2 linked regions of the Promicromonospora sukumoe genome follow. The protein of the gene in region 1 binds, or shares a complex with, the protein of each later gene. Links are inferred from orthologs where the notes say so. Each region holds a gene or a part of one and is shown in the gene's direction. Other genes may lie near its edges. The genes, in order: FHX71_RS13850 and FHX71_RS25125.

Evidence for each region.
Region 2: the proteins of FHX71_RS13850 (region 1) and FHX71_RS25125 are in contact, whole or in part, in a solved structure (PDB 8BNU), measured with the Escherichia coli proteins. The link is inferred for Promicromonospora sukumoe from one-to-one orthologs.

What each region holds. Positions count from the first base shown.
Region 1 is NZ_JACGWV010000001.1:3,116,657-3,122,471, forward strand. What follows is about bases 1,884-4,806. They hold FHX71_RS13850 (3-hydroxyacyl-CoA dehydrogenase NAD-binding domain-containing protein), read left to right. Parts: upstream 1,884-2,229; coding sequence 2,230-4,383; downstream 4,384-4,806. Other genes in these bases: FHX71_RS13845 (thiolase family protein), read left to right, coding at 1,884-2,226; FHX71_RS13855 (potassium channel family protein), read left to right, coding at 4,459-4,806. Also shown: FHX71_RS13840 (lipid II:glycine glycyltransferase FemX), read left to right, coding at 1-698; more of FHX71_RS13845, read left to right, coding at 976-1,883; more of FHX71_RS13855, read left to right, coding at 4,807-5,815. UniProt on the Escherichia coli protein: Catalyzes the formation of a hydroxyacyl-CoA by addition of water on enoyl-CoA. Also exhibits 3-hydroxyacyl-CoA epimerase and 3-hydroxyacyl-CoA dehydrogenase activities.
Region 2 is NZ_JACGWV010000003.1:226,934-232,616, reverse strand. What follows is about bases 1-2,791. They hold FHX71_RS25125 (acetyl-CoA C-acetyltransferase), read left to right. Parts: upstream 1-630; coding sequence 631-1,953; downstream 1,954-2,791. Other genes in these bases: FHX71_RS25120 (3-oxoacyl-ACP reductase), read left to right, coding at 2,006-2,791; FHX71_RS25130 (TetR/AcrR family transcriptional regulator), read right to left, coding at 1-447. Also shown: more of FHX71_RS25120, read left to right, coding at 2,792-3,349; FHX71_RS25115 (MaoC/PaaZ C-terminal domain-containing protein), read left to right, coding at 3,346-4,320; FHX71_RS25110 (alpha/beta hydrolase family protein), read right to left, coding at 4,474-5,334; FHX71_RS25105 (helix-turn-helix domain-containing protein), read left to right, coding at 5,458-5,683.

The sequences.
Region 1 (5,815 bases):
GCGAGAACGTGGGCGGTGTCGGCATCACCATCGAGCCGGACTGGCCCGCGGGCACGCAGCTCGACCTGGCGGGGCGCCGGTACGCGCCGAACCAGATCCTCATCCCGAGCACGCTGATCCTGGACCTGACCCGGCCCGCCGACGAGCTGATGGCGGACATGCGCAAGTCCACGCGGTACGAGATCCGCAAGGGCTCGCGGTCCGGGCTGGACATCCGCCGGGTCACGGAGGACGCGGAGGTGCTGCGCGTGCTCGACGTCTACAAGGAGACCGCCCAGCGCGCCGGGTTCGCCATCCACTCGGACGAGTACTACCTGGACGTGAACCGGAAGCTCGGCGACAAGTCCGTGCTGGTGGCGACGTACATCGACGACGTGCCCGCCTGCTTCGCGTGGTGCGTCAACTCGGCCAGCACGTCGTTCCTGCTGTACGGCGGCGGCAACGACGCCGGCCGCAAGGCCACGGCCACCGCGCCGACCTACTGGCGCACCATCGAGATCGCCCGGGAGCAGGGCCTCGTGCGGTACGACATGAACGGCCTGCTCAACGACGGCATCAGCGACTTCAAGAAGAGCTTCGCCAAGCACACCGACGAGCTCGTGGGTTCGATCGACGTGTCGTTCTCGCGCTGGTACACCACCTGGAACAGCGCGCTGCCGACGGCCAAGAAGGTCGTGCGCAAGCTCCGCGGCAACTAGCGGCCGCCGCCGCACCGCCGGCGCCGCCGCCCGCGGCTCACCTGGCGCCACGGAAGTGCGCTTCTACCCAGCGATTGGGCCCGGAATCACCCTGATTTCGGGCCCAATCGCTGGGTAGAAGCGCACTTTCTGCGTTTCGAGACTCCGTTCCAAAATCCGGCGCGACCCCGTCTCAGCTCGTGCGTGCTTTTTACCGGTACTCGCGGTAGCGTGTATCTCGATCCAGCGGCGTCGCTCATGGACGCCGCCGTCCCGAAAACCCCCAGGAGTTCTGCTGATGACCGCAGCCCCGGAAACACCGCGTGCCCGCCGTGCCGTACGCGACGTCGTCTTCGTCGACGGCGCCCGGACGCCGTTCGGCAAGGCCAAGCCCGACGGCATGTACGCCGAGACGCGTGCCGACGACCTGATCGTCAAGGTGGTGCGCGAGCTGCTGCGGCGGCACCCCGAGCTCCCCCCGGAGCGGATCGACGAGGTGGCCATCGCCGCCACCACGCAGCAGGGCGACCAGGGGCTCACCCTGGGCCGCACCGTGGGCATGCTGGCCGGCCTCCCCCAGTCCGTGCCGGGCTACGCCATCGACCGCATGTGCGCCGGCGCCATGACGGCCGCCACCACCACCGCCGCGGGCATCGCCATGGGCGCCGCCGACGTCGTGATCGCGGGCGGCGTGGAGCACATGGGCCGCCACCCGATGGGGTTCGACGCCGACGTCAACCCCCGGTTCGTCGCCGAGAAGCTCGTGGACCCGCAGTCCCTGAACATGGGCGTCACGGCGGAGAACCTGCACGACAAGTTCCCGCAGCTCACCAAGGAGCGGGCCGACAGGTTCGCCGTCGAGTCGCAGGCCAAGTACGCCAAGGCGCTGGCCAACGGGAACATCGACCCGGACCTCGTGCCGGTCGCCGTCCGCTCGGCCGAGCTGGGCTGGGGCCTGGCCACCACCGACGAGCTGCCCCGCCCGGAGACCACCTTCGAGTCCATCCAGGGCCTGAAGACGCCGTTCCGCGCAGGTGGCCGCGTCACCCCCGCGACGTCGTCCCCGCTGACCGACGGCGCCACCGCCGCCGTCCTCGCCTCGGGCGACGTCGCCGCCGAGCTGGGCCTGCCCGTGAAGATGCGCCTGGTGTCCTACGGCTACGCCGGCGTGCCGCCGGAGATCATGGGCTACGGCCCCGTGCCCTCCACGGAGAAGGCGCTCAAGTCCGCGGGCCTGACCATCGACGACATCGGCCTGTTCGAGCTGAACGAGGCGTTCGCCGTGCAGGTGCTGTCCTTCCTGGACCACTACGGCATCGCCGACGACGACCCGCGCGTGAACCCGTACGGCGGCGCCATCGCCATGGGGCACCCGCTGGCCAGCTCGGGCGTTCGCCTGATGACGCAGCTCGCCCGGCAGTTCGAGCAGCACCCCGAGGTCCGGTACGGCCTGACCGCCATGTGCGTGGGCCTGGGCCAGGGCGGCAGCGTCATCTGGGAGAACCCGCACCACGCCGACTACTCCGGCCACACGGACGAGGAGAACTGACCCGTGCCTGAGACCACCACCCCGAGCGCGCCGACCGAGCGCGTCACCCACTCGCTGGTCCGCGACGTCACCCTGCCCGGCGGCGCCGGCGTGCTGGCCCTGGTCACCCTCGACAACGGCCTGGACCACACCAAGCCGAACACGCTCGGGCCGGCCGGCATGGCCGAGCTGCGGGCCGCGCTGGAGGCCGTGCGCTCCCGCGCCGAGGCCGGCGAGCTCGCCGCCGTCGGCGTGACGGGCAAGCCGTACTTCCTCGCCGCGGGCGCCGACCTCAAGGGCGTCACCAGCCTGAACGGCCACGAGGAGGCCGTGGAGCTGGGCCGCATGGGCCACGCCGCGTACACGATCCTCGGCGACCTGAAGGCCACCACGGGCGTGCCAACCTTCGCGTTCGTCAACGGCCTGGCGCTGGGCGGCGGCCTCGAAGTCGCCCTGAACTGTGACTACCGCACCGTGGCGTCCGACGCCGCCGCGCTCGGCCTGCCCGAGACCGGCATCGGCCTGGTGCCCGGCTGGGGCGGCGCCTACCTCGTGCCGCGCCTGGTGGGCGTCGAGAAGGCCGTCGAGGTCATCCTGACCCGCCCGGCCGCGAACAAGCCGTACAAGCCCGCCGAGGCCCTCAAGATCGGCCTGGTGGACGCGCAGTTCGACGCCGCCGACTTCCTGGAGCAGTCCATCGTCTGGGCCGCCAAGGTGGTCACGGGCGAGATCGAGGTGCCGCGCCGCGAGCTCGACCCGCAGCCCGTCTGGGACGCCGTCGTGGGCGCCGCCAAGGCCCAGCTCGACGCCGTCGTCGGCACCTCGCGCCCCGCCCCGGGCCGCGCGCTGGAGCTGATCGCCGCCGCGCGCAACGCCTCGAAGACGGACGCGTTCGCCGCCGAGGACGAGGCCCTGGCGGACCTGATCATGTCCGACGAGATGCGCGCCAGCATCTACGCGTTCAACCTGGTGGGCGCCGGCAAGCGGCCCGTGGGCGCGCCGGACCCGAAGGTCGCCCGGCCGGTCACGAAGGTGGGCGTCGTGGGCGCCGGCCTGATGGCCGCGCAGATGGCGTTCCTGTTCGCGCAGCGCCTCGGCGTGCCCGTCGTCATGCGTGACCTCGACCAGGAGCGCGTGGACAAGGGCCTGGCCTTCGTCCGCGAGACGGCGGAGAAGCTGGCCGGCCGCGGGCGCCTGACGCCGGAGGCCGCGACCCGCATCGTCGCCTCGGTCTCGGGCACCACGGACATCGGCGAGTTCGCCTCGTGCGACTTCGTGATCGAGGCCGTGACCGAGGTCATGGGGCTCAAGAAGAAGGTGTTCGCGGAGCTGGAGGGCGTGATCTCGCCCGAGACGATCCTGGCGACCAACACCTCGGCGCTGTCCGTCACCGAGATGGCGGCCGACCTGGCCCACCCCGAGCGTGTGGTCGGCATCCACTTCTTCAACCCGGTGGCCCAGATGCCGCTGGTCGAGGTGATCAACGCCGAGAAGACCTCGCAGGAGGCCCTGGCCACGGCATTCGCCGTCACCAAGAAGCTGCGCAAGACCGCGGTGCTGGCGGGCGACCGCCCGGGCTTCGTCGTCAACCGCCTGCTCCTGCTGGTCATGGGCAAGGTCATGGACGCCATCGAGAACGGCACGCCGGTCGACGTCGCGGACCGCGCGCTGGCCCCGCTCGGCTTCCCGATGCCGACGTTCGAGCTGCTGGACCTGGTCGGCCCCGCCGTCGGGCTGCACGTGCTCACCTCGCTGCGCGAGGACCTGGGCGACCGCATCCCGGCCTCCCCCGGCCTGCAGAAGCTCGTCGCCGACAGCACCCGCGTGGTGCTCGACGCGCCAGCCAAGGGCCTGCCCAAGCCTGTCGACCCGGCCATCCAGGCCGTGTTCGGCCAGGCGCTGGTCGCGGGCGAGACCGGCCACCACGGCCAGGTCGTGCTCGACGGCGACGGCGTGCTCGACGCGGTGCTCACCACCCTGACCACCGAGATCGGCCTCATGCTGGAGGAGGGCGTGGTGCCCGGGCCGCAGCAGATCGACCTCGCCATGATCCTCGGCGCCGGCTGGGGCTTCCACACGGGCGGCATCACGCCGTACCTGGACCGCACCGGCTACAGCGAGAAGGTCCTGGGCCGGCGGTTCCTGCCCGACGGCGTGGCCAACGTGCCCCTCTCTTGATCTGAGCTCCGGGACCCTCCGGCGCCGGGCATCTCTCGTGCCCGGTGTCGGAGGGTCCCGCTACGCTCAGCGACCATGACACCCGCCGCAGGTCCGGGCACGCGCGCGCACTACGTCGTCGTCGGCGACGGCCCCCTCGCCTTCCGCCTCACCCGGGCCCTGGCCAGCCGCTTCCGCGGCTCGGTCACGGTGCTGGTGCCCGACCGCACCTCCCGGTACGCCCAGGAGATCCTGGAGCTGGGCCTGCGCGACGTGGACGTGCAGGAGGCCGCGCGCGTCGACAAGAAGGCCCTGGAGAACGCGGGCGCCGACCGGGCCGTGGCGGCCGCGCTCGTGGACCAGGACGACGGCGGCAACGTCGCCCTCGCGCTCCTGCTGCGCGAGATGTGGCCCGCGCTGCGCGTCGTGGTCCGCATCTTCGACGAGTCGCTCGGCCGGCACCTGGAGCACGACCGCTGCACGGTCCTGTCGTCCTCCGCGTTCGCCGCCCCCGAGATCGTGGGCGCGGCGCTGCGCCGCCAGGTCCGGCTGCCGGTGCGGCACCGGCGCCTCGTCACGGTCTCCGACGAGGAGCCCGCACTGCCGGCCCGCATGGTCCTGTTCGCGTCCGACGGCGGCGACGACGTGGTGGCCCTGCCGACCGAGCACGAGCTGGCCACGCACACCCCCAAGGTCCTCCTGGCGGACGCCGGCGAGGGCGACGTGCTGCCGGAGGTCCGGTCCGAGCTGGAGCCCGACGACGACGAGGTGGACCCGCACCGCAGGCGCCGGTTCGGCGAGTACCTGCGCACCCTGGCGATCACGTCGGGGTGGAACCTGCTGCTGGCCGCCGCCGTGCTGGTCGTGGTGGTGCTCGTCGGGGCCGTGACCATCAAGCTGGCCACCGGCGCCTCGTTCCTCGGGGCGCTCTACGAGGCGGTGCTGCCGTCCCTGGCCGGCAGCGACCCGGACCACGACGCGCACCCGGTCGTCAAGGTCACGCAGGTGGCGCTGACCGTCGTGAGCGTCGCGGTCATCCCCTGGGTCACCGGTGTGGTGGTCGCCGGCGTCGTGCGCACCCAGAAGCTGCTCGACGCCGGCGCCCCGCTGCGCCCCCTGTCGGACCACGTGGTCGTCGTCGGGCTGGGCGACCTCGGCACCCGGATCGTGCGGTCCCTGGACCGCCGGGGCGTCCCGGTCGTCGCGGTCGACATCGACGAGTCCGCGCGCGGCATCGCGGTCGCGCGTGCCCGGGACGTGCCCGTGGTGATCGGCGACGCCCGGCGGGCCACGACCCTGCGCGCCGCGTACGTCGGGGCCGCCCAGGCCATCGTCGTGGTCACCAGCGGCGGCGCCACGACGATCGGGATCAGCTTCGCGGCCCGCTCGATCCCGCGGGCCAAGGACGCGCCGCCGAGCCTGCGCACGGTGCTGCGGGTGTTCGACCGGGACC
Region 2 (5,683 bases), on another replicon or contig:
CGGGGTGGTCGCGCCGGCGTCCTCGGCGGGTGCCGGGGCGCGGCGGCCGCGCCGTCCGCTCTCGACGGGGGCCGGCTCGTTGCCGCCGATGGCGGTCCGGGTGACGAACCAGTAGACGTTGGGCGAGCTCTCGATCATCTCGAGGTAGACGCGCACCATCTCGCGGAGCGCCATCTCAGGGTTGTCCGCCTGCTGCGCGGCGGCGCGCAGCGCGTCGTGCATCTGCATCACCACGGTCTCGGCGACGGCGAGCCGCAGGCCCGCCTTGTCGTCGAAGTACCGGTAGACGATGGACTTGGACGTCCCGGCGGCCGCGGCGATCTCGTCCATCGAGACCGCGGGCCCGAGGCGGTGCACGGCCTTGCGCGCGGCGCGGACGAGCTCGGCCCGACGCGCCGTGCGGTGGTCGTCCCAGCGGGTCGAACGACCGTCGACTCCGATGCTCATCGGTCCGCCTCCCCACCTTGACTCGCTAGAGGTCTTGTGATTCGTCTCACGAGACTGAGAGTATCAGGTACTGTGAGTCCTGGGCACCACCCGGGGCGAACCGGGTCGCGGCCCGGCCTGGTCTCGACAAGGCTCGACCCAACGAAGCCCTCTGCCCGACGACGAACGACAAGGAACAGTGACGTGTCCACTACCCCCGCCCCCGTCCCGTCCACGCGCGAAGCCGTGATCATCGGCGGCAACCGCATCCCGTTCTCCCGCGCCGGCAAGAAGTACGTCCGGACCAGCAACCAGGACATGTTCACCGCGGCCCTCGAGGGGCTCGTCGCCCGCTTCGGCCTGCAGGGCGAGCGCCTGGGCGAGGTCGTCGGCGGCGCCGTGCTGAAGCACAGCAAGAACTTCAACCTCGTCCGCGAGAGCGTGCTGGGCTCGTCCCTCGCGCCCACCACGCCGGCCTACGACGTGCAGCAGGCCTGCGCCACCGGCCTCGAGGCCGCCATCGCGGTGACGAACAAGATCAAGCTCGGCCAGATCGAGTCCGCGATCGCGGGCGGCACCGACACCGTCTCGGACGCGCCGATCGTCGTCAGCGACCGGCTCCGCGCCGCCCTGCTGGACGCGAACCACGCCAAGACCACCGGAGCGAAGGTCAAGGCCCTGCTGCAGATCCGTCCCAAGGACCTGGCCCCGGCCACGCCGAGCACCGGCGAGCCGCGCACCCACCTCTCGATGGGCGAGCACCAGGCCATCACGACGGCGAAGTGGGGCATCTCCCGCGAGGCGCAGGACGAGATCGCGTTCAACTCGCACCAGAACCTCGCCCGCGCCTGGGAGTCCGGCTTCTTCGACGACCTGGTCACGCCGTACAAGGGCCTGACCCGCGACGACAACCTGCGCGCCGACACCTCGCTCGAGAAACTCGCGAAGCTCCGGCCCGTGTTCGGCGCCAAGCTGGACGACGCCGCCACGATGACCGCGGGCAACTCGACGCCGCTGACCGACGGCGCGTCCGCCGTCCTGTTCGCGTCCCGCGAGTGGGCGGAGGAGCGGGAACTCCCGATCCTCGCGAAGTTCGTGGACGCCGAGACGGCGGCCGTCGACTTCGTGCACGGGCACGAGGGCCTGCTCATGGCCCCGGTCGCGGCGGTCCCGCGCCTGCTGGCCCGCCAGGGCCTCACGCTGGAGGACATCGACTTCTTCGAGATCCACGAGGCGTTCGCCTCCACGGTGCTGACCACGCTCGCCGCGTGGGAGGACGAGGAATACTGCCGTACGGAGCTCGGGCTCGACGGCGCGTTCGGCAAGGTGGACCGCAGCCGGCTCAACGTGAACGGCTCCTCGCTCGCGGCGGGCCACCCGTTCGCCGCGACCGGTGGGCGCATCATCGCGACCGCCGCCAAGCTGGTCTCCGCCAAGGCCAGGGAGACCGGGCAGCCCGCTCGCGCGCTGATCTCGGTCTGCGCCGCCGGCGGCCTGGGCGCGGTCGCGCTGGTCGAGTCCGTGTGAGGCTGAGTCTGTCTGCGTCTGCCCGAACCGCCCCGTTATCGAAGAGGACATCGTGACCGACAGCTATCTCAACCTGGCCAACGGGACGCTCAAGCCCGTCTTCAAGAAGCTGGGCCTGCCCCAACCGGCCATCCTCCGGCGCTACCGGCCCGGTAGCCCGCTCACCGTGGGCCCGGTCCTGGTGGTGTCCGACGACGCGTCGGCCGCCGACGCCGACGCCGTCGCCAAGGTCCTGACCGGCTGGGACGTCGACGTGCGCCGCAGCCCGGAGACCGCCGACGGCGAGCGGTTCGGCGCCGTCGTGCTGGTGCTGACCGGTGCCGAGACGCCCGCCGCGGTCTCCGCCCCCGTGCTCACCGTCGCCGGCACGCTGCGGCGCCTGGCGGGCAACGGCCGGGTCGTGACGGTCTCCCGCGCCGTGGCCGACGGCGACGCGCCGGTCCTGGCCGCGACCCGGGGCGGCGTCGAGGGTCTGGTCCGCTCGCTCGGCAAGGAGCTGCGCGGCGGCTCCACGGCCAACGGCATCCAGCTCACGGGCGACGCGGCCGTCGACTCGGCCTCGGCCGTGGCCACGCTGCGCTTCTTCCTGTCCGCGAAGTCGGCGTACGTGGACGGTCAGCTCCTGCCCGTCGGCCCGTCCGACGCCGCCGGGCCGGTCGACTGGGAGGCCCCGCTGGCCGGCCAGGTGGCCGTCGTCACCGGTGCCGCGCGCGGAATCGGCGCGGCGATCGCCCGGACCATGGCCCGCGACGGCGCCAAGGTGGTCGTGATCGACGTGCCGCCCGCCGGCGAGTCGCTCGCGACCGTCGCGAACGAGATCGGCGGCGTCGCGCTCCAGCTCGACATCACCGCCGACGACGCGGCCGACAAGATCCTGGCCGCCACCAAGCCGCTCGGCGGCCTGGACATCCTGGTCCACAACGCCGGCATCACGCGCGACAAGCTGCTCGCCAACATGACGGCGGACAAGTGGGACCCGGTCATCGCGGTGAACCTCACGGCGCAGCTCCAGATCAACGAGCGCCTGCTCGCGGCCGGCGTCGAGGGCCTGCGGATCGTCTCCCTGGCCTCGACCACCGGCCTGGCCGGCAACCGGGGGCAGACCAACTACGGCTACACGAAGGCCGGGGTCATCGCGAACGCCGCCGCGGGCGCTCCCGTGCTCGCGGCGACCGGCGGCACGACGAACGCCGTCGCGCCGGGCTGGATCGAGACCGAGATGACCGCGAAGGTACCCGCGCTCACCCGCACCGTGGCGCGCCGGATGCCGTCGCTGGGCCAGGGCGGCCTGCCTGTGGACATCGCCGAGGCGATCTCCTTCCTCGCGTCCGGCCCGGCCGCCGGGATCAACGGACAGACCCTCCGGGTGTGCGGCCAGCACATGGTGGGCAAGTGACGGGACGGCACGAGGGCGCGCCGACGGCGCCGGAGTCGTACGGCGTGACCGATCTTCCTGCGCTCCCGAAGCTGGGCGGGCTCTTCACGAAGGGCGTCGCCGGGTCCGCCGGCAAGCGCCCGAAGGGCGAGGTCCGGCTGCCCGAGGTGGTCTACCGCGTCGCGCGGGTGGACACCTCGGGCGAGGGGGCGCATCTGGCGGCCTACCTGGACCTGCTGGGCGAGCCGTCGTCCGACGTGCTGCCCGCCGGGTTCCTGCACGTGCTGGCGTTCCCGCTGGCCACGGCCGTGATGGTGCGCGGCGACTTCCCGCTGCCGCTGCTCGGCATGGTGCACCTGAAGAACGTGGCGCGGGTGCTGCGGCCGGTGCGGCTGGGCGAGACGGTCGAGGTGCGGGCGTGGGCGCAGGACGCCCGGGCCCACCGCCGCGGCGTCCAGGTGGACCTGGTCGCCGAGGTGCTCGTGGACGGCGACCTCGCCTACCAGGGCGTCTCGACGTACCTCGCCAAGGGCTTCACGGCGCCCGACGGCGCGGCCCCGGCCCAGGAGTCCCCGCGCGAGGAGTGGACGGCACCCCTGCCGACGGCGCGCTGGAAGCTCGGCGGCGGGACCGGCCGGGCCTACGGTGCGGTGTCCGGCGACCAGAACCCGATCCACACGTCGAGCCTGGGCGCCAAGGCGTTCGGGTTCCCGCGGGCGATCGCGCACGGGATGTACTCCGCGGCGCGTGCGCTGGCCGAGGTCGGGCCCGCGCGGCGCGGCGAGGCGTACGAGTGGACGGTCGAGTTCTTCCGGCCGGTCCTGCTGCCGGGGACGGTCGACGTGGCGATCCGGTACGTGTCCGACGTGGACGCGGTGGGGTCGGGCTCGGCGGGCGTGGCCCGGGAGGGCGCGGCCGGCGGGTTCGTCTACGACGGCTGGCGCTCCGGCAAGGGCACCCGCAACTTCCGGGGCACGGTCCGCCCCCTCTGACGGTCCCCTTCGACGCGACGTCGGGCCCGGTTGTCCGACGTCGGGCCGCGACCGTCCGACGTCGGGCCCGGGACGTAACTCTCCTTCGAGACCTAAGTTTCTTCGCTTTCGGGCGCTCGAGAGCGAAGAAACTTAGGTCTCGAAGGCGAGGCGTCAGGACGCAGTGCGGAGGGCCAGGCGCGGGAGCAGGATCTGCTCCCAGAGGACCGCGCGCTTGGGGCGGAAGAAGCCCGAGTGCCCGATCCGGGTCAGGCCGTGGTCGGCGGCCCGCATCTCGACGAGCTCCACCGCGGTGCCCGGGAACTCGCGGCTCCAGTACCGGATCGACTCGGGGGAGATCAGCTCGTCGTCGGCCGTCCACAGGGCGGTGACCGGCGTCGCGACCTTCGCGAAGCGGTCGCGCAGCTCGGGGTGCTCGCTGAACAGGTAGTCCGGGTGCAGGCACCAGCGGCCCCACTGGCGCATGACGCCGGCGGGCAGGTCGTCGAGGATGCGGAGCCGCCGGCCCGGGTAGTAGCCCGCGACCGCCGTCGCGGCCGGCGCGATGACGCGCCAGAGCAGCGGCGACCAGGTGCGGATCGTCGGCGCGGCCTTGCCCCGCCAGCCGGTCCCCGACGTCACCATGACGCAGCGGTCGACGCCGACGTCGGCCAGGAAGCCCAGGCTCTGGCCCCCGAACGAGTGGCCGACCCAGGTGAGCGGGACGCCGTCGGCGTCGGCCCGGGCGCGCGCGTGTGCCGCGGCGACCTCGGCGTCGTGGTACCAGTCGAGAGCCGTCGCGCGGGAGTCCCGCAGGGGGCCGTAGAGCTCCGGGTCCGAGCCGCGGTAGGAGAAGGTGAGCACCGCGAAGCCACGCTCGGCGAGCCAGGCAGCGGTGTGCCGGTAGAAGCGCATCGGCATGGCCATGGCGGGTGCGATCACCACGACGCCGACGGGGGCGCCGTCGGGCAGGAACCAGCGGCCCGCTACCCGCTCGCCGCCGTCGGCGAGGAAGCTCACGTCTTCGGTGCTCACGTCGGGGAGGCTACCAACCGGACCGCCGGCCGCCGCCCCGAGGTACCCGGACAAAAGCGTCGAAGCGCACCTCTGGCGTATCCTCGCCACGGCGCGGTGAAATTCATCCGGCGGGAGAATGACATGCTCAGTGACGTGCTCGGCCTGACCAAGTCGCAGTCGCTCGCGTATCGGGAGCTCGTGGCCTCCCCTTCGCTCGACGCGGCGGAGCTGGCGCAACGGCTCGGGTGCGACCCGGGCGATGCCCTGGACGTGCTCCGCACCCTGGAGAGCCACGGCCTCGCCGCGCGACAGAGCGCCGACGACTCCCGCTTCCAGGCCGCACCCCCGGAGATCGCGCTCGGCGCGC